Regions from separate parts of the Blastococcus sp. SYSU D00813 genome, predicted to be linked through region 3. Evidence: riboswitches for the same ligand, from Rfam matches in the RefSeq annotation. Region 3 holds a riboswitch; each other region holds the start of a gene.
What was found. A riboswitch is a leader RNA that binds a small molecule or an ion and turns the genes downstream of it on or off. The one in region 3 is predicted to bind S-adenosylmethionine.
Positions count from the first base shown of each region.

Region 1 (7,545 bases), on a different contig from region 3:
AGCGGCGCCTCGTGGTGCAGCTCGCGGGCGAGCACCACCTTCTGCGCGTTGCCGCCCGACAGCGAGCTCAGCGGCACGGCGGTGCCGGCGGTCTTCACGCCGAGGCGGGTGACCAGCTCGGCGGCCTGGCTGCGCAGGGCGCGGGGGGACAGCCGGCCGCGGCGGCCGATCGGCGCGCTGCGGTGGTGGCCGAGGGCGAGGTTGTCGGCCACCGACAGCGCCGCGGCGGTGCCCACGCCGGGCCGGTCCTCGGGCACGTAGGCGATCCCGAGCCGGCGCCGCTCGCGGACACCGAGGCCGGCGAGGTCCCGGCCGTGCAGCCGCACGGTGCCCGCCTCGGGGGTGCGCAGGCCGACGACGGACTCGACGAGCTCGCGCTGGCCGTTGCCCGAGACCCCGGCGATGCCGACGACCTCGCCGGGGCGCACCTGCAGGGAGACGTCCTGCACGCGGCTGGCGCCGGGCGCGGCCGACATCCGCAGGCCGCTCACCTGGAGCACCGGGTCGGCGGCGGCGACGCCGCGCGGGTTGACGGCGGGGACCAGCCCGCGCCCGATCATCGCCTCGACGACCTCGCCGGCGGTGGTCTGCGCCGTGGTGAGCCGGGCGGTCACGACGCCGTCGCGCAGCACCGTGACCCGGTCGGTGCCCTCGAGCACCTCGCGGACCTTGTGGGTGACCAGGGCGACCGTCGTCCCCTGCGCGGCCATCCGGCGGACGACGGCGAACAGCGAGTCGACCTCGCCGGGGGTCAGCACGGCGGTCGGCTCGTCGAGGATGAGCACCTCGGCCTGCCGGTGCAGGGCCTTGAGGATCTCCACCCGCTGCCGGACGCCGAGCGGGAGGGTGTCGACGCGGGCGGCGGGGTCGACGTCCAGGCCGATGCGGGCCGACAGCTCCTCCACCCGGCGCTCGGCGGCCCGCCGGTCCAGCACGCCGAAGCGGCGCGGCTCAGCGCGGTAGACGACGTTCTCGGCCACGCTCAGCGAGCCGAACAGCCGGAAGTGCTGGTGCACCATGCCCAGGCCCGCGCCGATGGCGTCGAGCGGGGAGGACAGCCGCACCTCGCGGCCGTCGCGCAGCACCTGGCCGGCGTCGGGCCGGTGCAGGCCGTAGAGCACCGACATCAGGGTGGACTTGCCGGCCCCGTTCTCCCCGACCACGGCGTGCACCGTGCCGCGCTCGAGGACGAGGTCCACGCCGTCGACGGCGACGACCGGGCCGAAGCGCTTGGTGATGCCGCGCAGCTCGGCCGCGGGGGGAGCCCCCGCGGCCGAGTGCGCGTCGGTCGTGCCGGTCATCCAGCGGCCGGGTCGTCCACGGTGATCGTGCCGTCGATGATCTGCTGCCGGACGCCCTCGAGCTGCTCGACGACCTCGGGCCGGTCGGCGATGAGGCAGCCGGACCCGGCGAGGTCGTCGGCGAAGGCGGTCAGGCCCACGCCGTCCTCGGCCAGGCCGTAGACCTGCGAGCCGCCGGTGTCGCCGTCCAGGATCGAGCGGACCGACTCGGCGAGCGCGACGTCGACGTTCTTCAGCACGTTGTCCACGACCTGGCCCGGGGCCGAGCCGCACTCGTTGACGTCGACGCCGTAGGCCTGGAAGCCGCCGGCCGCGGCGACCTCGAAGGCGCCGACGTTGCTGCCGGAGGCCGCGAGCAGCACCTGGTCGGCGCCGCCGTCGGCGAGCACCTGGGCCTGGGCGCCGCCGCGGGCCGGGTCACCGAAGGGGTTGTCGCCACCGACGAACAGCGGGGTGGAGGTCACCTGCGGGTTCACGCTCTGCGCGCCGGCGAGGAAGGGGTCGACCCAGCGGCGGATGAACGGCGTGTCCAGCGCCGCGACGACGCCGATCCGGTCGGTCTGGGTGAGCAGCCCGGCCTCGACACCCGCGAGGTAGGCCGCCTCGTGCTCGCGGAAGGCGGCGCAGGTGACGTTCTCCGGCTGCGGGTCCGGGCAGCCGTCGACGAGCAGGAACTGCTGGTCGGGGTTGTCGGTGGGCACCGTCGCGAAGGCGTCCTCGAGCGAGAAGGTCAGCCCGATGATGATGTCGGGCTGCTCGCGGACCGCGGCCTCGACGTTCTGCTGGATCGACGTCGGGTCCTGGCTCTCGAAGACGTCGAGCTCGAGCCCCTCCTCCTCGGCGACGCGCTCGGCGCCCTCGACGGCGAGCTCGAGGAAGTTGTTGCCCCCGACCGGGTTCGGGGTGATCACGATGATGGAGCCGGCGGAGTCGCCGCCGTCGCCGCTCCCCCCGCCGGAGTCGCTGTCGGCGCACGCGGTCAGGCCGGCGAGGGCCACGAGGGCGACGGCGGGCAGCCGTCCCCGGCGGCGGCTGTGGACGAGGGTCATCTCGGCTCTCCCTGGGAGCGGGCGCAGCGGTGTGCGCGGTCGGTCGGTGCGACACCGCGACCGGTCCGGCCGGAGGGGGGCGGCGTCGGCGACCACCGGAGACCTCCTCGTCCTTACCGGGACACGGTGCCCAGGTCTGGTCGTCACCCGGAGCACCCCGCGACGGAGAGGGTTGCCGGCCAGCGAGCCGGGGCTTGACGCTGGCACTCAGGACCGTCGGGGAGTCTAAGACACCGCCCCCGTGGCCTGGGAGACTGGCCACCGTGACCCTGCCGCGCGCCGCGCTGACCGAGCGCATGCAGCCGTTCGCCACCACGGTGTTCGCCGAGATGTCCGCGCTGGCCGTGCGCACCGGGGCGATCAACCTGGGGCAGGGCTTCCCCGACACCGACGGCCCGGCCTCGCTGCTCGAGGACGCCGTGGGCGCCATCCGCGGCGGCGTCAACCAGTACCCGCCGGGGCCGGGGGTCCTGGAGCTGCGCGAGGCGGTCGCCGCCCACCAGGCGCGCTTCCGCGGGCTGCGGGTCGACCCGGACGACGTCCTGGTGACCGTCGGCGCCACCGAGGCGATCGCCGCCGCGGTGCTGGCGCTGACCACCCCGGGCGACGAGGTGGTCACCTTCGAGCCCTACTACGACAGCTACGCCGCGACGGTCGCGCTGGCCGGGGCCACCCGCCGCACCGTCGTCCTCCGCTCGCCGGGCTTCGCCGTCGACGAGGCGGCGCTGCGGGCGGCGTTCTCCGACCGCACCCGCGTCGTCCTGCTGAACACCCCGCACAACCCCACCGGCAAGGTGTTCACCCGCGCCGAGCTGGAGCTGGTCGCGGAGCTGGCGGCCGAGCACGACGCGGTGGTGGTCGCCGACGAGGTCTACGAGCACATGACCTACGGCGTCCCGCACGTGCCGATCGCGTCGCTGCCGGGGATGGCCGAGCGGACGCTGACCATCTCCTCGGCCGGCAAGACGTTCTCGGTGACCGGCTGGAAGGTCGGCTGGGTGCACGGGCCGCGCGAGCTGGTGTCCGCCGTCCGGGCGGTGAAGCAGTTCCTGACCTTCGTGGGCAGCGGGCCCTTCCAGCCGGCGGTGGCCAGGGCGCTGGCGCTGCCCGACGAGTACTTCGACGGCCTGCGGGCCGACCTCGTCCGCAAGCGCGACCTGCTCGTCGCCGGCCTCGAGGCGGCAGGCTTCGCCGTCAACCGGCCCGACGGCACGTACTTCGTGACCGCCGACGCCGCTCCCCTCGGCTACACCGACTCGATGGCGCTGTGCTGGGACCTGCCGGAGCTGGCCGGCGTGGTCGGGGTGCCCGTGCGGGTCTTCCACGACGACCAGGACGCCGCGCCGTCGCTCGTGCGCTTCGCGTTCTGCAAGCAGGACGCCGTCCTCACCGAGGCCGCCGAGCGGCTGGCCGCGCTCGGCGCCCGCCTGGCGCGCTGACGGCGGGCCCCGGCGCCGTTGCCGGGGCCCGCCGCGCTCAGCGGCCCGCTCAGTAGGTGAAGCGGCCGACCGTGCTGCGCAGGTCCGAGGCCATCCGCGACAGCTCGTCGACGGCGGTGCGGGTCTGGGTGAGCGCCTGGGTGGTCGACTCCGCTGCGGTGGAGACGCCGGTGATGTTGTCGGCGATCTGCCCCGAGCCCTGCGCGGCCTCGGCCACCGAGCGGGCCATCTCGTTGGTCGTGGCCGTCTGCTCCTCCACCGCGCTGGCGATGGTGGTCTGCCGGTCGGAGATCTGGGCGACGATCTGCGAGATCTCCCCGATCGCCGCCACCGCCGCCGTGGTGTCGCCCTGGATGGCCTGCACCCGGCGGGCGATGTCCTCGGTCGCCTTCGCCGTCTCCTGGGCCAGCTCCTTGACCTCGTTGGCCACCACGGCGAAGCCCTTGCCCGCCTCGCCGGCGCGGGCGGCCTCGATCGTCGCGTTGAGCGCCAGCAGGTTCGTCTGCTCCGCGATGCTGGTGATGACCTTCACCACGTTGCCGATCTCGGCCGACGACTCGCCCAGCTTTGCCACCGTCGCCGTCGTCGTCTCCGCGGCGCTCACAGCCCGGGACGCGACCTCCGAGGCCTCCGCCGCGTTCGTGGCGATCTCCCGGATCGACGCGCCCATCTGCTCGGCACCGGCGGCCACGGTCGCGACGCTGCGCGACACCTCCTCCGCGGCGCCGGCCACGACGCCGGACTGGGCCGAGGTCTCGTTCGCCGACGCCGAGATCTGCGCCGAGGACGCCGACAGCTCCTCCGACGACGCCGCCACCGCGTCCGCGGCGCCCACGACCGTGGACATCACGCCGCGCAGGCTCTGCTGGGCGGAGTCGAGCGCCGCGGCCATGCGGCCCACCTCGTCCGCGCTGTCGACGTGGACCCGGACGGTGAGGTCGCCGGCGGCCAGGGCCTCGGCGGAGCGCTGCACGGACTGCACGTCGCGCACCAGGCGGCGCACCACGACGACGGTCAGCCCGACGGCGAGGACGACGGCGGTCAGCGCGGTGGCCAGGAGCAGCGTGATGGCGCTGCTCGCCTCGTCGGCGCTCGCGGCGTTGCGGGCGGCCGCCTCGGCGGACTGGGCGACGCCCTCCTCCTCCAGACCGTCGGCGATGTCGGTCAGCAGCGGGCTGGAGACCTCGCGGTAGACCTGGGCGTAGAGGGCCAGGTCGCCGCTGTCGGCGGCCGGGAACAGCTGGCCGGCGCTGGTGCTGAGGAACTCCTCGCGGGCGGTCTCGTACTTGTCGATCGCCGCCTGGTCCACCACGTAGGGCTGGTACTCGGCCAGGGCGGCCTCGACGTCGGCGTTCTTCTCCTCCATCTCGCCGAGCAGCTCGAGGCGGCGCTCGGGGTCGGAGACCGCGTACTCGAGGACCCGGGCACGGTGGGCGGCGGTGGCCCGCTGCACGGCCGAGAGGGCGTTGAGCGGCTGGAGGTTCTCGGCGTAGATGCGCTCCTGCCCGTCGCGCATCTCGCCGATGCGCTGCACGGCGAGCAGGTTGGTCCCGAGGACGACGACGGCGAGCAGACCGACGACCGCGCCGATCTTGACGCCGATCGGGCGGTCGGCGAACCAGCGGCCCCGGCGCCCGGGACGGGCGGAGGGCGGAGGAACGGACATCTCTCACTCCTGCTGAAGAAAATTGAACCGGCTGCCCGGTGCGCGTGGACCTGGTTCGCCGCGCAGGGAGAGGGTGAGCCATTCCGGCCCTCCCCGTGCAGGAATGGCGGGCGTGTCGTACGTGGTCCGCCCAGAATTGTCGGTGAACACATTCCCCGGGTCGACATGGCGCCATTCCCGGCCGCCGCGCCCGAGGGCGACGGAGGCGAGGACGCCGGACGGGAGGCCTTCCCGCGCGCACCGGCCCTGGTCGCGACGACCGATCCGGGTGCGGTCGAGACCACGGAGTGGTCCTCTCCCTGCGGAGCGCACAGGAGCGCCCGGCCGGGTGGCCGGGCGCTCCTGGGGGACCCCGTCGGTGAGACGGGCGGCGGCCATGCCGAGGGCTGTCGGCGCGGGTGCCGGGGACACGGCGGCGGGCGGCCGGCGGGACGTCCCCGCCGACCGCCCACCCGGTCCTCAGTAGGTGAAGCCGGCGACCGCGCTGCGCAGCTCGGCGGCCATGCGGGAGAGCTCGTCCACCGCGGTGCGCGTCTGGGTCAGCGCCTGCGTGGTGGAGTCGGCCGCGGCGGACACCCCGGTGATGTTCTCGGCGATCTGACCCGACCCCTGCGCGGCCTCACCGACCGACCGGCTCATCTCGCTGGTCGTGGCGGTCTGCTCCTCCACCGCGCTGGCGATGGTCAGCTGGAAGTCGTTGATCTGCCCGATGACCGTGCTGATCCGGCCGATGGCCGCCACGGCGCCGGTGGTGTCGTGCTGGATGGCGTCGACGCGGCGGGCGATGTCCTCGGTCGCCTTCGCCGTCTCCTGCGCCAGCTCCTTCACCTCGTTGGCCACCACGGCGAAGCCCTTGCCCGCCTCACCGGCCCGCGCCGCCTCGATGGTGGCGTTCAGCGCCAGCAGGTTGGTCTGCTCCGCGATCGAGGTGATGACCTTGACGACGTCGCCGATCTCGCGGGAGGACTCGCCCAGCTTGGTGATCTGCCCCGTCGTCGCCTCGGCCTCGGCCACCGCCGCGGCCGCCACGCGGGCCGCCTCGTTGGCGTTCTGCGAGATCTCGCGGATCGAGGCGCCCATCTGCTCCGCGCCGGCCGCCACGGTCTGCACGTTCCGGCTGACCTCCTCGGCCGCCGAGGAGACCACCCCGGACTGGGCCGAGGTCTCCTCCGCCGACGCCGAGATCTGCGCCGAGGACGCCGACAGCTCCTCCGACGACGCCGCGACCGCGTCGGCCGCGCCGGCCACGCCCGACAGCACGCCGCGCAGGCTGTCCTGCGCCGCCCCCAGCGCCTGCGCCATGCGGCCGAGCTCGTCCTGGCTGGTCACCTCGGGCGCGACGGTCAGGTCACCGCGGGCCAGGGCCTCCACCGAGCCCTGCACCGACCGGACGGTCCGGACGATCTGCCGGACGACGTACACGGCCAGGCCCGCGGCCAGCAGGACGCCCGCGGCCAGGAAGGCCCACAGCGTGGTGACGGCGGAGCCGGCGATGTCGCTCGCGTGGTCGGTGGCCTCCTGGCCGGCGCCGACGCGGCGCTCCTGCATGCCCGCGTAGGCGTCCATGATCACGTCCGAGGCCGCCTGCAGCGGGCCGGTGACGACCTGGCCGGCCAGCGCGACGTCCCCCGCCGCGGCGGCCGCGACGAGCTGGGTGTCGGCGACGGTGTAGTAGTCGTCGAGGTACCCGCGGAACTCCTCGAACGCCTCGCGGTTCACGGTGACCGCCGCGTAGGCGTCGAGCTGGGCGAGGAGGGTCTCCCGGCGCTCGGCCAGGTCGCCGCGGATCTCGGCCTGCGTCTCGGCGGGGACCAGCGCCAGGGAGTTGTACCGCGAGCGGTCGCCCTGCCAGGAGCGCTGGATGTCCGACAGGTCCGACAGCGTGCCGACGTTGTCGTTGATGTCGCCGGCGGCGCTCTCGAGGGTGTGGATCCGCGAGACGGCCAGGACGGTCATCGCGACGGCGACGAGCGCGAGCGCGGCGATGGCGGCGCCGATCTTGACCGCGACGGGCCGGTCGGCGAACCAGCGGGTGCGCCGGACGGCGCCGGGGAGGGGAGTGGCCTTCACGGGTGGTGCTCCTGGTGTCG
Region 1 covers NZ_JBJGZX010000003.1:80,876-88,420, forward strand. The annotation lists gene ACI8AX_RS02995 (ABC transporter ATP-binding protein) at 1-1,301, opposite strand, end outside; gene ACI8AX_RS03000 (BMP family ABC transporter substrate-binding protein) at 1,298-2,350, opposite strand; SAM riboswitch class IV at 2,455-2,565, opposite strand; gene ACI8AX_RS03005 (pyridoxal phosphate-dependent aminotransferase) at 2,614-3,789, shown strand; gene ACI8AX_RS03010 (methyl-accepting chemotaxis protein) at 3,839-5,455, opposite strand; gene ACI8AX_RS03015 (methyl-accepting chemotaxis protein) at 5,915-7,525, opposite strand.
Region 1: linked by a shared signal. The riboswitch ahead of ACI8AX_RS03000 (BMP family ABC transporter substrate-binding protein) and the one ahead of thrC (threonine synthase) in region 3 are both predicted to bind S-adenosylmethionine.

Region 2 (7,545 bases), on a different contig from region 3:
CAACCGCGGCTTCCGGGTGGAGTTCAACTCCGCCCTCGGCCCCTACAAGGGCGGCCTGCGCTTCCACCCGTCGGTCAACCTGGGCATCGTCAAGTTCCTCGGCTTCGAGCAGATCTTCAAGAACGCGCTCACCGGCATGCCGATCGGCGGCGGCAAGGGCGGGTCCGACTTCGACCCCAAGGGCCGCTCCGACGCGGAGGTCATGCGGTTCTGCCAGTCGTTCATGACCGAGCTCTACCGGCACCTGGGCGAGTACACCGACGTGCCGGCCGGTGACATCGGCGTCGGCGCCCGCGAGATCGGCTACCTGTTCGGCCAGTACAAGCGGATCACCAACCGGTACGAGTCCGGCGTCCTCACCGGCAAGGGCCTGGGCTGGGGCGGGGCGCTGGTGCGCACCGAGGCCACCGGCTACGGCGCGGCCTTCTTCGCCGACGCCATGATGCGGGCCCGCGGGGAGTCCTTCGACGGGCGGCGGGTCGTGGTCAGCGGCTCGGGCAACGTCGCCGTCTACGGCATCGAGAAGGTCCACCAGCTCGGCGGCACCGTCGTCGCCTGCTCGGACTCCACCGGCTACGTGGTCGACGACAAGGGCATCGACCTCGAGGTGCTCAAGCAGGTCAAGGAGGTCGAGCGGGCGCGGATCGAGGCGTACGCCGACCGGGTCCCCTCGGCGTCCTTCGTGCCCGGCGGCAGCGTCTGGGACGTGCCCTGCGACGTGGCGGTGCCCAGCGCGACGCAGAACGAGCTCGGCGCCGACGCGGCGACGGCGCTGGCCCGCAACGGCTGCCGCTACGTCGTGGAGGGCGCCAACATGCCCACCACCCCGGACGCCGTCCGCGTGCTCAAGGAGGCCGGCGTGGCCTTCGCGCCCGGCAAGGCGGCCAACGCCGGCGGGGTGGCCACCTCGGCGCTGGAGATGCAGCAGAACGCCTCGCGCGACCGCTGGACCTTCGAGCACAGCGAGGCGCGGCTGGAGGAGATCATGCGGGCGATCCACGCCCGCTGCCACGCCACCGCCGAGGAGTACGGCGCCCCCGGGGACCTCGTGCTCGGGGCCAACGTCGCGGGCTTCCTGGAGGTCGCCGAGGCGGTGCACGCCCACGGCCTCATCTGAACGAGGACCCCGTCCTCCTCATCCCTCGCGAGCTCGGGACGAGCCTCTGGACGGGGCCGGCGGCTGGGCACCAAGCGGGAGGTCGCTGCGGCTAGGTGCCCAGGAGCTCGCGGACCAGCGCGCCGACGGCCTCGATCTCGACGAGGAACCCGTCGTGGCCGTACGGCGAGGAGACGACCCGCAGCGGGACGCCGAGGCCGTCGGCCACCCGCTGCTGCAGCTCCAGCGGGTACAGCCGGTCGCTGTCCACGCCGGCGACGACGGCCCGGGCGGTCACGCGCGCCAGCGCCGCCTCGACGCCCCCGCGGCCGCGGCCGACGTCCCAGGTGTTCATCGACTCGGTGAGCACCACGTAGCTGCCGGCGTCGAAGCGGGCGGCCAGCTTGACGGCGTGGTGGTCGAGGTAGGAGGCGACGGCGAAGCGGCCGTCGTCCTGCACGACCGCGCCGAAGCGCTCCTCCAGCTCCAGGGCGCTGCGGTAGGTGAGGTGCGCGATCCGCCGGGCCACGCCGAGCCCGGCGACCGGGCCGGGGCCGGGGAGGTGGTCGCCGCCGGCCCAGGCGGGGTCGCTGCGGATCGCCGTCTGCTGCGTGGTCTGCGTGCCCAGCTGGTCGGCGGTCACCGCGGCGCCGGAGGCGAGGAAGAACAGCCCGCCGACCCGCTCGGGGTGCGCGACCGCCCACTCCAGCGCCCGCATGCCGCCCATCGAGCCGCCGAGCACCGCGGCCCATCGGCCGATGCCCAGCGCGTCGGCCAGCGCGGCCTCGACCGCGACCTGGTCGGCGACGGTCACCGCCGGGAAGCGGGAGCCCCACGGGGCGCCGTCCGGCGCCGTCGAGGAGGGGCCGGTGGTGCCCTGGCAGCCGCCGAGGACGTTGGCGCAGACGACGAAGAGCCGGTCGGTGTCCAGCGGCGCCCCAGGCCCGACCAGCCCGTCCCACCAGCCGGCGGTGGGGTGCCCCGGACCGGCGGGGCCGACCACGTGGCTGTCGCCGGTCAGCGCGTGCTCCACCAGCACCGCGTTGCCGCCGTCGGGCGCGAGCGACCCCCACGTCTCGTAGGCGACGCGGACGCCGGGCAGCACCCCGCCGCGCTCCAGGGCGACCGGGCCGTCCAGGTCGAGGAACAGCCGGTTCCCGACCGGGTCGCCGTCCCGCCAGCCGCCGGTGCGGGAAGGGGTCCGGGACGCCGGTCCGGCGTCCCGGACCCCCGTCACCTCACGCCTCCCTGCTCATGCCGACTTGGCGGCGCGGAAGCCGGCCTCCAGGTCGGCGAGGATGTCCTCGATGCCCTCCAGGCCGACCGCGAGGCGCACCAGCCCGGGCGTGACGCCGGTGGTCAGCTGCTCCTCGGGGGTCAGCTGCGAGTGCGTGGTCGACGCCGGGTGGATCACCAGGCTGCGCACGTCGCCGATGTTCGCCACGTGGCTGTGCAGCTCCAGCGCGTCGACGAAGCGCTTGCCCGCCTCAACGCCGCCGTGCAGCTCGAAGGTCAGCACCGCCCCGGCGCCCCGGGGCGCGTACTTCTGCTGCGCGGCGTGCCACGGCGAGGACTCGAGAGCCGGGTAGTTCACCCGCTCGACGGCGTCGTGGCCCTCGAGGAACTGCGCCACCTTCAACGCGTTCTCCACGTGCCGCTCCATGCGCAGCGACAGCGTCTCGATCCCCTGGACGACGAGGAAGGCGTTGAACGGGCTGATGGCCGGGCCCAGGTCGCGCAGCAGCTGCACGCGGGCCTTGAGCGCGTAGGCCGGCGCGCCGAGGGAGGCGTAGACGACGCCGTGGTAGGTCGGGTCGGGCTCGGTGAAGCCGGGGAACTTGCCGCTGGTCCAGTCGAAGTTGCCCGAGTCGACGATGATCCCGGCGATCGCGGTGCCGTGGCCGCCCAGGTACTTGGTCGCCGAGTGGACGACGACGTCGGCGCCGAACTCGATCGGCCGGATCAGGTACGGGGTGGCGATGGTGTTGTCGACGATCAGCGGGACGCCGTTGCGGTGCGCGACCTCGGAGACCGCGCTGATGTCGAGGATGTCGCCCTTCGGGTTGCCGATCGTCTCGGCGTAGAAGGCCTTGGTGTTCTCCTGGACCAGCGACTGCCAGTTCTCCGGGTCGTCGGGGTCCTCGACGAACGACACCGTGACACCCAGCTTGGGCAGCGAGTGGTGCAGCAGGTTGTAGGTGCCGCCGTACAGCGACGCCGAGGCCACGACGTGGCTGCCGGCCTCGGCGATGTTCAGGATCGCCAGCGTCTCGGCGGCCTGGCCGCTGGAGACGGCGAGCGCGGCGACGCCGCCCTCGAGCGACGCGACGCGCTGCTCGAGCGCGTCCTGCGTCGGGTTCATGATCCGCGTGTAGATGTTGCCCATCTCGGCCAGCGCGAACAGGTCGGCGGCGTGCTGGGCGTCGCGGAACTGGTAGCTCGTCGTGGCGTAGATCGGCAGCGCGCGGGCGCCGGTGGCCGGGTCGGGGCTGGTGCCGGCGTGGATCTGCCGGGTCTCGAAGCTCCAGCTCTGGGGGTCGGTCATGCGCCGGTCTCCTCTCGGTCGGGAGACCCGGCGGCGCACCGGAGACTCCGTCTTGCCGGGCGGCGGGCGCCGTCCGACCGGCTCTTCCCCTGGAGCACCTCAGGACGGAGGAGAGGTTGCCGGGCAGCCAGCCAGGTGCTTGTCACTGCCTCTCGGGAGCCACCGCAGAACATAACGGCCCGCCCGCCCCACCCGTCACAGGGGTCGGGGCCGGCCTCAGCTCGTCGGCGCGGAGCTGCCGGTCGGGGACCGGGTCCCGGTGGGCGTGCGGGTCGAGGTCGGCTCCGCGGAGGTCTCCGTCGGTCCGGAGGAGGGGGTGGTCTCCTCGTCCGTCGGCTCCGGCTGCTCCTCGTCCTGCCCGCTCTCCCCGTCCTGCCCGCTCTCCTCGTCGTCCGTGGCGGGCGCCGACGTCGTCGGCCGGGCGGTGGTGGCCGGCGCCGTCGTCGTCGGCCCGGCCGGCGCCGGCACCAGCGGCACCTCCACCGCCGGGACGTCGCCGGTCTCCCCGGCCGGGGAGGTGTCGGTCGTCTCCGGCCGGACGTACAGGTAGAGGATCCCGATCGCCACGAAGAGCACGGCCAGGACGACGGTGGACGTGCGGGCGCGGCCCAGCCGGCGCGGGATCGCCGCCCACCAGTGCCGCGGCCCCTCGGCCGGCGCGGTGGTGACCGTGGGCGCCGGGGCGGTGGGCATCGTTCCGTCCGGGCGCGGCCCGTCGGCGCTCACCGCTGGTCCCGGACGGCGAGGGCGCCGGGCTCGGCCGCGCCGTCGGAGGAGGTCGGCGACGGCACGTTCAGGCCCTGCCGGCGGAAGGCGAGCACCACCCGGGCGCGCAGGTCGCGGCCGACCTCGAACTGCTTGCCGGGCAGGGTCCGGGCGACCATCCGCACGTTGACCTCGTCCAGGCCCAGGCTCTCCACCCCCATCACCGAGGGCTCGTCGAGCAGCAGCGGCTGCAGCCGGGGATCGGCGTAGGCCTCGCGGCCCACGCCGCGGAGGATGTCGTTGACCTGGTTGACGTCCACGCTCGTCGGCACCGGCACGTCGACGACCGCGCGGGCCCAGTCGCGGGAGAGGTTGACGACCTTGACGATCTGCCCGTTGGGCAGCGTGATGACCTCGCCGTTGGGCGAGCGCAGCCGGGTGACCCGCAGGGTGACGTCCTCGACGGTGCCGGTCGCCTCGTCGCCGCCGCCCACCACCTGGATGGAGACGACGTCGCCGAAGCCGTACTGCCGCTCGGTGATGATGAAGAAGCCGGCGAGGACGTCGCCGACGATCCGCTGGGCGCCGAAGCCGAGGCCGACGCCGAGCACCGTGGCGGGCGCGACCAGTCCGGTGACCGGGACGCCGAGCCGGTCGAGCACGAAGAAGACCGAGACCGCGTAGATCAGGACCACGAGGGTCCAGGTGATCACCTGGGTCAGCGAGTGGCGGTGCTTGGCGGCCTCGGAGCGCACCAGCGCGTCACCCCCCGTGGACCGGCGGTCGATGCTGTCGGTGATCTTGCTGCCGATCCAGGCCACGAAGCGGGCGAGCAGGACCGAGGCCAGGACGATCAGGATGATCTCCAGACCGCGGCCGGCGAGCCACTCCAGCAGGTCGTCCAGCGGTTGCACGGCGTCCTCTCCGGTCGGGGTGTCCGTCGCCGTCCACCCTGACGCAGGGGGCCGCGCCGGTGCCAGCCGGCCCCGGTCCCCGGCGCCCCCCTCCTCAGCGCGGCTCGACGAACAGCGACGCCGCGGACCGGCCGATCCGGCCGGTGGCGTCGAACAGGTCGGCGAAGCACTGGGCCGCACCGCCGGGACCCAGCGAGGTGGTCGCGTCCATGGCCAGCCACTCCCCGGCCGGCTGGCGGTACAGCGACACGGTGAGGTCCACGTTGGCGAAGGTGGCCCGCTCCCAGTCCTGCTCGGCGGAGATGCCGCTGGCCGCGTCGGTCATCACGAGCAGGTGCTGCAGCGGCGTGATCGGCTCGCCGGCGACCAGCGGCACGAGCGGGCGGGTCCACGCCGCCGCCGGGCCGGGGGAGTCGAAGGAGCCGGCCGTGAACCGCCACTCGAGGGCCCGGTGGTAGGCGACCTCCGTGCGGAACACGCCGGGCACCTCGGGGCGGCCGGCGTCCGGCCCGGTGGGGTGCGGGACGTCGGGGGCCAGGACGTCGACGGGCGAGACCTCCCGGGTGCGCATCCGCCACGCGGTCACCCGCATCCGCGCCGCGCCGTCGGCCGTGAGCGTGGCCTCGACCAGCTCCACCCGCCGTCCCGGCCGCAGCACCCGGCCGGTGACCCGGACCGGCCCGACGGGCACCGGGCCGAGGATGTCGAAGGCCAGCCGGACGGTCTGCGCCCCGGGCACCGCGCCGGTCCGCTCCACCTCGCGGGCGAGCAGCGCGGCGGGCGGGCCGGCGTGCTGGACGTCGTCCTCCCACGGGCCGATCGTCAGGGCGGTGGCGAGGAAGCCGTGCCCGTCGGCCGCGTCGCCGTCGGGCAGGTAGAGGGCAGCGGGCAGGTCCACCCCGGCAGTCTCGCGGGTCACCCGGCCGGGCCGTCCCGCCGGGCCAGCCACAGGGCGGTCCCCACCCACGCCGCCGCGGCGGCCGCGGCGAGCACCCAGATCCAGCGCAGCGGCTCCCCGGCGGTCGACAGCACCAGGAGGACGGCGACCACGAGGACCGCGCCGGAGATCGTCAGCGACCGCAGCAGGACGTCGACCGTGCCGGGCCCGGGGATCGCGACGAAGACGACCACGGCGACGACCAGCAGGAAGGCGGCGAGCGCGGCCAGGAACACCGCGGCGACGCCGTACTGGGCGGGCAGCGCGATCCCGGCGAGGCCGAACAGGACCGCGGCCAGCGCCAGACCCATCAGCGTGCGCCGCCGGCGGGTCGACCACGGCGGGCGCGGTGAGGTCACGGGTCGAGCCTCCCCGTTGCCCGGGCGCGGCGCATCCGACCGGGGACCGATGACTCCGGCGGCGGGGGGCCGTCCCACCTCCGACGGGGCCGCCCGGCCCCCTGACGACAGGAGCACGTCGTGCGCATGGTCTTCCTCAACCTGCCGGTCTCGGACCTCGCCGCCTCGCGGGCGTTCTACGCGGGCCTGGGGTTCTCGTTCGACGAGCAGTTCTCCGACGAGCAGGCCACCTCCGTCGTCGTCGACGAGAACGTCGTCGTGATGCTGCTGACCCGCGAGCGCTTCGCCGACTTCGTGACCGGCCCGATCGGCGACCCGTCCGCGGCGACCACGCAGCTGACGGCGCTGTCGGCCGGCAGCCGCGCGGAGGCCGACGACCTGCTCGAGAGGGCGCTGGCCTCGGGCGGCAAGCCGTGGAAGCCGGCCCAGGACCACGGCTTCATGTACGGCGTCAGCTTCACCGACCCGGACGGGCACGTCTGGGAGGTCATGTGGATGGACCAGACGCAGGTCCGGTGAGCGGCTCGCCGGGGCGGTAGGGGGCACGGGGCGCTACGGGGACTACATTGCCGCGGTGCCCACCGCCGTCCGCCCCGGTCTCGGCTACGCGGCGACGATCGGGTCGGCCGCCCTGTTCGGGATCAACGGGACCGTGTCGACGCTCGCGCTGCAGGCCGGCGTCGAGCCGACCCGGCTGGTGGCCCTGCGGTGCGCCGGCGCGGCGGTGGGGCTGCTCGCGCTGCTGGCGGTGCTCGCCCCGGGCCGGCTGCGGGTGACCTGGCGGGAGGTCCCCTTCCTCGCCGTCTTCGGCGTGGTCGGGGTGGCGCTCACCCAGTTCCTCTACTACGTGGCCATCGACCGGCTGCCGGTCGGCATCGCACTGGTCTTCGAGATGACCGCGCCGGTCCTCATCGCGCTGTACGTGTGGCTGGTGCGCCGGGAGCGGGTGCGCAGCCGGCTGTGGGTCGCGCTGGGCCTGTCGCTGTCGG
Region 2 covers NZ_JBJGZX010000019.1:36,394-43,938, reverse strand. The annotation lists gene gdhA (NADP-specific glutamate dehydrogenase) at 1-1,117, shown strand, start outside; gene metX (homoserine O-acetyltransferase MetX) at 1,209-2,333, opposite strand; gene ACI8AX_RS14345 (bifunctional o-acetylhomoserine/o-acetylserine sulfhydrylase) at 2,349-3,641, opposite strand; SAM riboswitch class IV at 3,685-3,801, opposite strand; gene ACI8AX_RS14340 (hypothetical protein) at 3,858-4,334, opposite strand; gene ACI8AX_RS14335 (mechanosensitive ion channel family protein) at 4,364-5,260, opposite strand; gene ACI8AX_RS14330 (thioesterase family protein) at 5,355-6,158, opposite strand; gene ACI8AX_RS14325 (hypothetical protein) at 6,176-6,556, opposite strand; gene ACI8AX_RS14320 (VOC family protein) at 6,683-7,075, shown strand; gene ACI8AX_RS14315 (EamA family transporter) at 7,131-7,545, shown strand, end outside.
Region 2: linked by a shared signal. The riboswitch ahead of ACI8AX_RS14345 (bifunctional o-acetylhomoserine/o-acetylserine sulfhydrylase) and the one ahead of thrC (threonine synthase) in region 3 are both predicted to bind S-adenosylmethionine.

Region 3 (7,545 bases):
CGACCCCGCGGCGCCGACCGAGGTCACCGTCACGCTGCCGGGCATCGTGCACCGCTTCGAGGCCGGGCACACCATGCGCGTCCTGGTCTCGTCCACCGACCAGGCCTTCGCGCTGCCGGCCGAGCCGGCCGTCTACACCGTCGCGCTGGCCGACGGCGACGGCGCGGTGCTCGCCGTGCCCGAGGTCGAGGGCACCCCGGTCGGCGACTCCGGCGCGACCCGCTGGTGGGTCCTGCTGGGGGTCCTCGCCGGGCTGGCGCTGCTCGGCTGGCTGGCCGCCCGCCTGTGGGGCCGCCGCCAGCGGCGCCGCGTGTCGGAGGTCGAGCCCGACGGCGAGGACGTGCCGCTGCGGTTCGAGGGCGTCACCAAGGCCTACAAGGACGGCTTCGTCGCCGTCCGCGACCTGTCCTTCGAGGTCCGGCGGGGCCAGGTGCTGGGCCTGCTGGGCCCCAACGGCGCCGGGAAGACGACGTCGCTGCGGATGCTCATGGGCCTGATCCGGCCCACCGAGGGGCGGATCAGCGTCTTCGGCCACGCCGCCGGCCCCGGCAAGCCGGTGCTGTCGCGGCTGGGGTCCTTCGTCGAGGGCACCGGGCTGATGCCGCACCTGTCCGGCCGGGACAACCTCCGGCTGTACTGGGCGGCCACCGGGCGGCCCGACGCCGACGCGCACATGGAGGAGGCCATCGAGGTCGCCGGCCTGGACGCGGCCATCGACCGGCCGGTGCGCCGCTACAGCCAGGGCATGCGACAGCGGGTGGCGATCGCGCAGGCGATGCTCGGCCTGCCCGACCTGCTGGTGCTCGACGAGCCGACCAACGGGCTGGACCCGCCGCAGATCCACGCGATGCGCGAGGTGCTGCGCTCCTACGCGGCCACCGGGCGGACCGTCATCGTGTCCAGCCACCTGCTCAGCGAGATCGAGCAGACCTGCAGCCACGTCGTCGTCATGGCCAAGGGGCAGAAGATCGCTCAGGGCACCGTCGAGGAGATCGTGGGCACCGGCGGCTCGGTGCTCGTGGGGCTGGCCGACGAGGCCGACGCCGACCGGGCCGTCGCCGTCCTGGCGGCGCTGCCCGGCGTCACGGTCGAGCGCGCCGACGACGGCCTGGTCGCCGACCTCGGCACCGGCACCAGCCGGGCCGACGCGCTGCAGGCGCTGGTCGCCGCCGACGTGGCGGTCGACCAGTTCACGCCGCGGCGACGGCTCGAGGACGCGTTCCTGGCGCTGGTGGGGGAGGGCTCGTGACCGACGTGACCACATCGGCCGACCACGTGCAGCCGACCGGCGCGGTGGCCGGCTACCGGCCCGAGCGCACCCTGCGCCTGTCGGTGGAGCTGCGCCGGCAGTTCAAGCGGCGCCGCACCCTCGGCGTGCTCGCGCTCATGCTGGCGCTGCCGCTGATCCTCATCGCCGCCCTCCAGTTCGGGGCCGGGGAGGACGCGCAGGAGAACAGCCGGCTCAACCTCGTCGACGTCGCGACCGCGAGCGGGCTGAACTTCACGCTGTTCGTCCTGTTCGCGACGACGGGCTTCTTCCTGGTCGTCGTCTACGCGCTGTTCTTCGGCGACACGGTCGCCAGCGAGGCCTCGTGGGGGTCGCTGCGCTACACGCTGGCCACGCCGGTGCCCCGGATGCGGCTGCTGCGGCAGAAGTTCGCCGCGGCGCTGCTGCTCTCGGTGGGCGCGCTCGTCGTCCTCACCGCCGTGGCGGTGGTGGCCGGGGGGATCGCCTTCGGCTTCGACGCGATCGAGACGCCGCTCGGGGTCACGCTCTCCCAGGCCGACGGGATGCTGCGGCTGTCGGGGATGGTCGGCTACCTCGCCGTCCACCTGCTCGTCGTCGGGACGCTGGCCTTCTGGCTGTCGACCGTCACCGACGCGCCCCTGGCGGCGGTCGGCGGGGCGGTGTTCACGATGTTCGTGTTCGCGATCCTCGACCAGGTGGAGCAGCTCGGGTCGATCCGGGACTGGTTCCCCACGGCGGAGGAGTTCGCCTGGACCGACCTGCTGCAGACGCCGGTCGACTCCGGGGACCTGTTCCGCGGCGTGGTGCAGTCGCTGGTCTACGCGGCGGTGTTCACGGCGCTCGCCTTCCGGCACTTCTCGAGACGAGACGTGACGTCGTAGCCGCTCAGCCCTCGGCCCCGTCCAGAGGCTCGCGCCGAGCTCGCGAGGCGTGAGGGGGACGGGGTCCTTCGACCGCTACAGGGACGCGCGGACGGCCTGGGCCCAGCCCTCGCCCATGGGGGCGTCGGTCACCGCGGCGTTGGGGACGGCGGCCAGGCGGTCGGCCATCCCGTCGACGGCGGCCCCGTTCGCGGTGATCCACAGCCGGCCCACCGCCGGCGCCATCTCCAGGTCGCTCACGCTGTCGCCGATCGCCACCGCCTCGGCCGGGTCGACGCCGCGCCGCTGCAGGTCCCAGGCGATCGCCAGGCCCTTGGAGATGCCGCGCGGCATGAGGTGGTAGACCCGCGGCGGCGCGGCGTCGGGCTCCAGCGTCATCCGGGACGTCGGGTGGATCGCCCCGTTGTCGTTGAGCGTGAGCCAGCCGAAGCCGCGCCCGGCGAGGTCGGCGTCCACCGCGAGCGGGTCGACCCGGCCCCGCAGCAGCGCGTCGGTCTCGTGCGTCGCGTGCCAGGGGGCGTGCCACTCGAGCCGGCCGGGGTGCCGGGCGATCAGGTCCTCGACCACGCCGGTCTCGGCCATCACGTCCATCGGCGTCCGGCCGTCGTACTCCGCCGGCAGCTCGCCGGTCAGCCGGTGGGTGGCCCGGCCGCCGTCCCAGCTCACCACCGAGCCGAGCTCGGCGATGGCGCCGTCGGCGGCGAAGATCCGCGCGGCCTCGACGACCTGCTCGAACGTCCGCCCGCTGACCAGCACGAGGGCCACCCCGGCACGGTGCAGGTCCAGCAGAGCGGCCGCCGGGTCGGCGGTGAGGTCCCGGCCGGCCGTGTGCCAGAAGGAGCCGCGCGGGCCCACCATCGTGCCGTCGAGGTCGGTGTAGACGATGCGCGTGGCCACCCGGGCAGTCTGGCCGTGCGCCGGGAGCGCACCCCCGCCGGGTAGAGTGACGCGCGTTCCACTCATCCAGAGGGGCAGAGGGACACGGCCCGACGAAGCCCCGGCAACCGCCGTCCGCGCGTCCGCGCAGCGGCAGGTGCCAATTCCGTCCCGCGCGGCTCGACGGCCCGACGCGGGGAAGATGAGGAGGTAGTCGTCGCATGACCCTGACCGCTCCCGGATCTCTCCAGGCCGACTCGTCCGCCGGTGGCCCGGTCCCCCCGTGTCCCGCGCGGGGCCTGGTCTGCCGCAACTGCGGCGCCACCTTCGGGCTCATCGCCGAGCACGCCTGCGCCGAGTGCTTCGGCCCGCTGGAGGTCGACTACGACCCCGAGCTGATGAGGGCGGTGACCCGGGAGCAGATCGAGGCCGGGCCGCAGAACATCTGGCGCTACGCCGCGCTGCTGCCCGTGGGCCAGGACCCGGCCGACCGGGTCTCGCTCGACCCGGGGATGACCCCGCTCGTGCGGGCCGACCGGCTGGCCGCGGAGTTGGGCATCACCGGCGGGCTGTGGGTCAAGGACGACTCGGCCAACCCCACGCACTCGTTCAAGGACCGGGTGGTGAGCCTCGCGGCGACCGCCGCCAAGGGCCTGGGCTACACGAAGATCGCGGCGGCCTCGACCGGCAACCTGGCCAACTCCGTCGCCGCGCACGCCGCCCGCGTCGGGCTGCCGTCCTACGTCTTCATCCCGGCCGACCTCGAGCCGGGCAAGGTCGTGCAGTCGGCGGTCTACGGCCAGACGCTGGTCGCCGTCGACGGCTCCTACGACGACGTCAACCGGCTGACCAGCGAGCTCGCGGAGACCGACGAGTTCGAGGACACCGCGTTCGTCAACCAGAACGTTCGGCCCTACTACGCCGAGGGCTCCAAGACGATGGGCTACGAGATCGCCGAGCAGCTCGGCTGGCGGATCCCGGCCCAGGTCGTCATCCCGATGGCGTCGGGCTCGCTGCTCACCAAGGTGGACAAGGCCTTCCGCGAGCTGACCGCGGCCGGGATCGTCGAGGCCACCGGGTGGACGATCTTCGGCGCCCAGTCGGCCGGCTGCGACCCGATCGCGACGGCGTTCGAGAACGGCTGGGACGTCGTCAAGCCGGTCAAGCCCACGGGCATCGCGAAGTCGCTGAACATCGGCAACCCGGCCGACGGCCCGTACGCGCTCGACGCCATCCGGCGGACCGGCGGCTCGGTGGGCCGGGTGGGCGACGAGGAGATCGTGCAGGGGATCCGCGACCTGGCCCGCACCACCGGGGTGTTCGCCGAGACCGCGGGCGGGGTGACCGTCGCCGTGCTCAAGCAGCTGGTCGCCGACGGGCGTCTGGACCCGGCGAGGGAGACCGTCGTCCTCAACACCGGCGAGGGGCTCAAGACCCTCGACCCGCTGGAGCCGGTCGTCGGCCCCACCCACCGGGTCGAGCCCTCGCTGCGGTCGGTCCGCGCGGCGGGGCTCATCAGCTAGGGGATAGGCTGGTCGCCTGACCGGGTGGCGGAACCACGGCGTCCGCCGGCCCCGGCCCGCGTCGCGCGCTGGACTGGTGTGTTCGACGTCTCTTTGTTGTACCTTCTCGCGCGGTTCGAGTTCCACGCACGTGTCCGACGGGCGGAAGAGCGAGTAACCCGGCTCCCGGAATCCGGGGGACCGTCCGCACGCACGAACGTGGGAGCACACGTGGCACAGGGCACCGTGAAGTGGTTCAACGCCGAGAAGGGCTTCGGCTTCATCGCCGTCGACGGCGGCCAGGACGTCTTCGTCCACTACTCGGCCATCCAGATGGACGGCTACAAGAGCCTCGACGAGGGCCAGCGGGTCACCTTCGAGGTCGTCCAGGGCGAGAAGGGCCCGCAGGCCGACGGCGTCCGCGTCGCCTGATCCCGCAGTCCTCGCAGAGGCCCGCATCCCGGCTCGGGGTGCGGGCCTCTGTGTGTCCGGGAGTGTGTGCGCTCCCGCCGTGTCCTGCGCCGGATCCCGCCGCGCGGGCGCGCACGCTGCGGGGAACAGCGGCCCGCCGACCCCCGTTCTTGCACTCGGCAGGGGCGAGTGCCAGACTTCCGGTTGGCACTCGACAGTGCCGAGTGCCAATCAGGTCGGAACGGTGAGGCACCGGTCCGCGGGCCGACGGAGCGCCCGCAGGTCCCGGTGTCGTCCGTCGCGGGCGCCGAACCCGGCCGTGCAGCGATCCATGCATGGAGGACATCACCACATGGCCAAGATGATCGCCTTCGAGGAAGAGGCGCGCCGCGGCCTCGAGCGGGGCATGAACACCCTCGCCGACGCCGTCAAGGTGACGCTCGGCCCCAAGGGCCGCAACGTCGTCCTCGAGAAGAAGTGGGGCGCCCCCACGATCACCAACGACGGTGTCAGCATCGCCAAGGAGATCGAGCTCGAGGACCCCTGGGAGAAGATCGGCGCCGAGCTGGTCAAGGAGGTCGCGAAGAAGACCGACGACGTCGCGGGTGACGGCACCACCACCGCCACCGTGCTCGCCCAGGCCCTCGTCCGCGAGGGTCTGCGCAACGTCGCCGCCGGCGCCAACCCGATGGCCCTGAAGAAGGGCATCGAGAAGGCCGTCGCCTCGGTCACCGAGTACCTCCTCTCGACCGCCAAGGACGTCGAGACCAAGGAGCAGATCGCCGCCACCGCGTCGATCTCCGCTGCCGACCCGGCCATCGGCGAGCTCATCGCCGAGGCGATGGACAAGGTCGGCAAGGAAGGTGTCATCACCGTCGAGGAGAGCAACACCTTCGGCCTCGAGCTCGAGCTCACCGAGGGCATGCGCTTCGACAAGGGCTACATCTCGCCCTACTTCGTGACCGACACCGAGCGCATGGAGGCCGTCCTCGACGACCCGTACGTGCTCGTCGTCAACAGCAAGATCAGCTCGGTCAAGGACCTGCTCCCGCTGCTGGAGAAGGTCATGCAGTCGGGCAAGCCGCTGGCCATCATCGCCGAGGACGTCGAGGGCGAGGCCCTGGCGACCCTGGTGGTCAACAAGATCCGCGGGACCTTCAAGTCCATCGCGGTGAAGGCCCCCGGCTTCGGTGACCGCCGCAAGGCCATGCTGACCGACATCGCCATCCTCACCGGTGGCCAGGTCATCAGCGAGGAGGTCGGCCTCAAGCTCGAGAACGCCGGTCTCGACCTCCTGGGCCGCGCCCGCAAGGTCGTCGTCACCAAGGACGAGACGACGATCGTCGAGGGCGCCGGTGACACCGACCAGATCGCCGGCCGGGTGAACCAGATCCGCGCCGAGATCGAGAAGTCGGACTCGGACTACGACCGCGAGAAGCTGCAGGAGCGCCTGGCCAAGCTGGCCGGTGGCGTCGCCGTCATCAAGGCCGGCGCCGCGACCGAGGTCGAGCTCAAGGAGCGCAAGCACCGCATCGAGGACGCGGTGCGCAACGCCAAGGCCGCCGTCGAGGAGGGCATCGTCGCCGGTGGTGGCGTCGCCCTGGCGCAGGCCACCGCCGTCGCGTTCGAGAAGCTCGAGCTCGAGGGTGACGAGGCGACCGGTGCCAACATCGTGCGCGTCGCGCTCGAGGCCCCGCTGAAGCAGATCGCCGTCAACGCCGGCCTCGAGGGCGGCGTCGTGGCGGAGAAGGTCCGCAACTCCGAGACCGGGTTCGGCCTCAACGCCGCCACCGGCGAGTACGTGGACCTGGTCGGCGCGGGCATCATCGACCCGGCCAAGGTCACCCGCTCGGCGCTGCAGAACGCCGCCTCCATCGCGGCGCTCTTCCTCACCACCGAGGCCGTCATCGCCGACAAGCCGGAGAAGGCCGCCCCGGCCATGCCCGGTGGCGACGGCGGCATGGGCGGCATGGACTTCTGACGAAGGACCACGTCGCCCCCCACGACGCGCTCCGCGCGCCGCGGGTCCCTGCGACGTAGCCGTTCCAGCAGGTCCCGGCAGGGGCGGTCCCGCATCGCGCGGGGCCGCCCCTGTCGGCGTTCCCGCCCCCTGGGGTGGCGACGAGATCTGCACACTCGGGGCTTTGCGGCCCCGGAAAGCCCCGAGTGTGCAGATCTCGCGCGTCAGTCCTCGGGGGAGAAGACGCAGAACTCGTTGCCCTCGGGGTCGGCGAGCACGTCCCACTCGATCCCGTCGGGGGTGGGGACGGCGTCCCGCTGCCGGACCAGGGTGGCGCCGGCGGCCAGCAGCGCCCCGGTGTCGCCGACGACGTCGAAGTGCACCCGGTTCTTCAGCAACTTCGTCTCGGGCACCGGCACGATCCACATCAGCGGGCCGGCGCCGTCCGGGTCGACGATGGGCACCGGCCAGTCCGCCGGGCGCGGGTCGCCGCCCTCCAGCTCGTCGCGGCGGACGTAGCCGAGGGCCGAGCACCACCAGTCGGCCTGGGCCTGGTGGTCGTTCGCGTCGAGGCAGAGGTCCTTGAAGCGGGCGGGGGCTGAACCCATGCCGTGCACCTCACCACACGCGAACGGGCCGAGGGCCCGTCACCGGTGTCGGTGACGG
Region 3 covers NZ_JBJGZX010000004.1:118,104-125,648, forward strand. The annotation lists gene ACI8AX_RS04285 (alpha/beta fold hydrolase) at 1-1,249, shown strand, start outside; gene ACI8AX_RS04290 (ABC transporter permease) at 1,246-2,130, shown strand; gene ACI8AX_RS04295 (HAD-IIB family hydrolase) at 2,206-3,027, opposite strand; SAM riboswitch class I at 3,087-3,215, shown strand; gene thrC (threonine synthase) at 3,228-4,529, shown strand; gene ACI8AX_RS04305 (cold-shock protein) at 4,740-4,940, shown strand; gene groL (chaperonin GroEL) at 5,272-6,900, shown strand; gene ACI8AX_RS04315 (VOC family protein) at 7,104-7,487, opposite strand.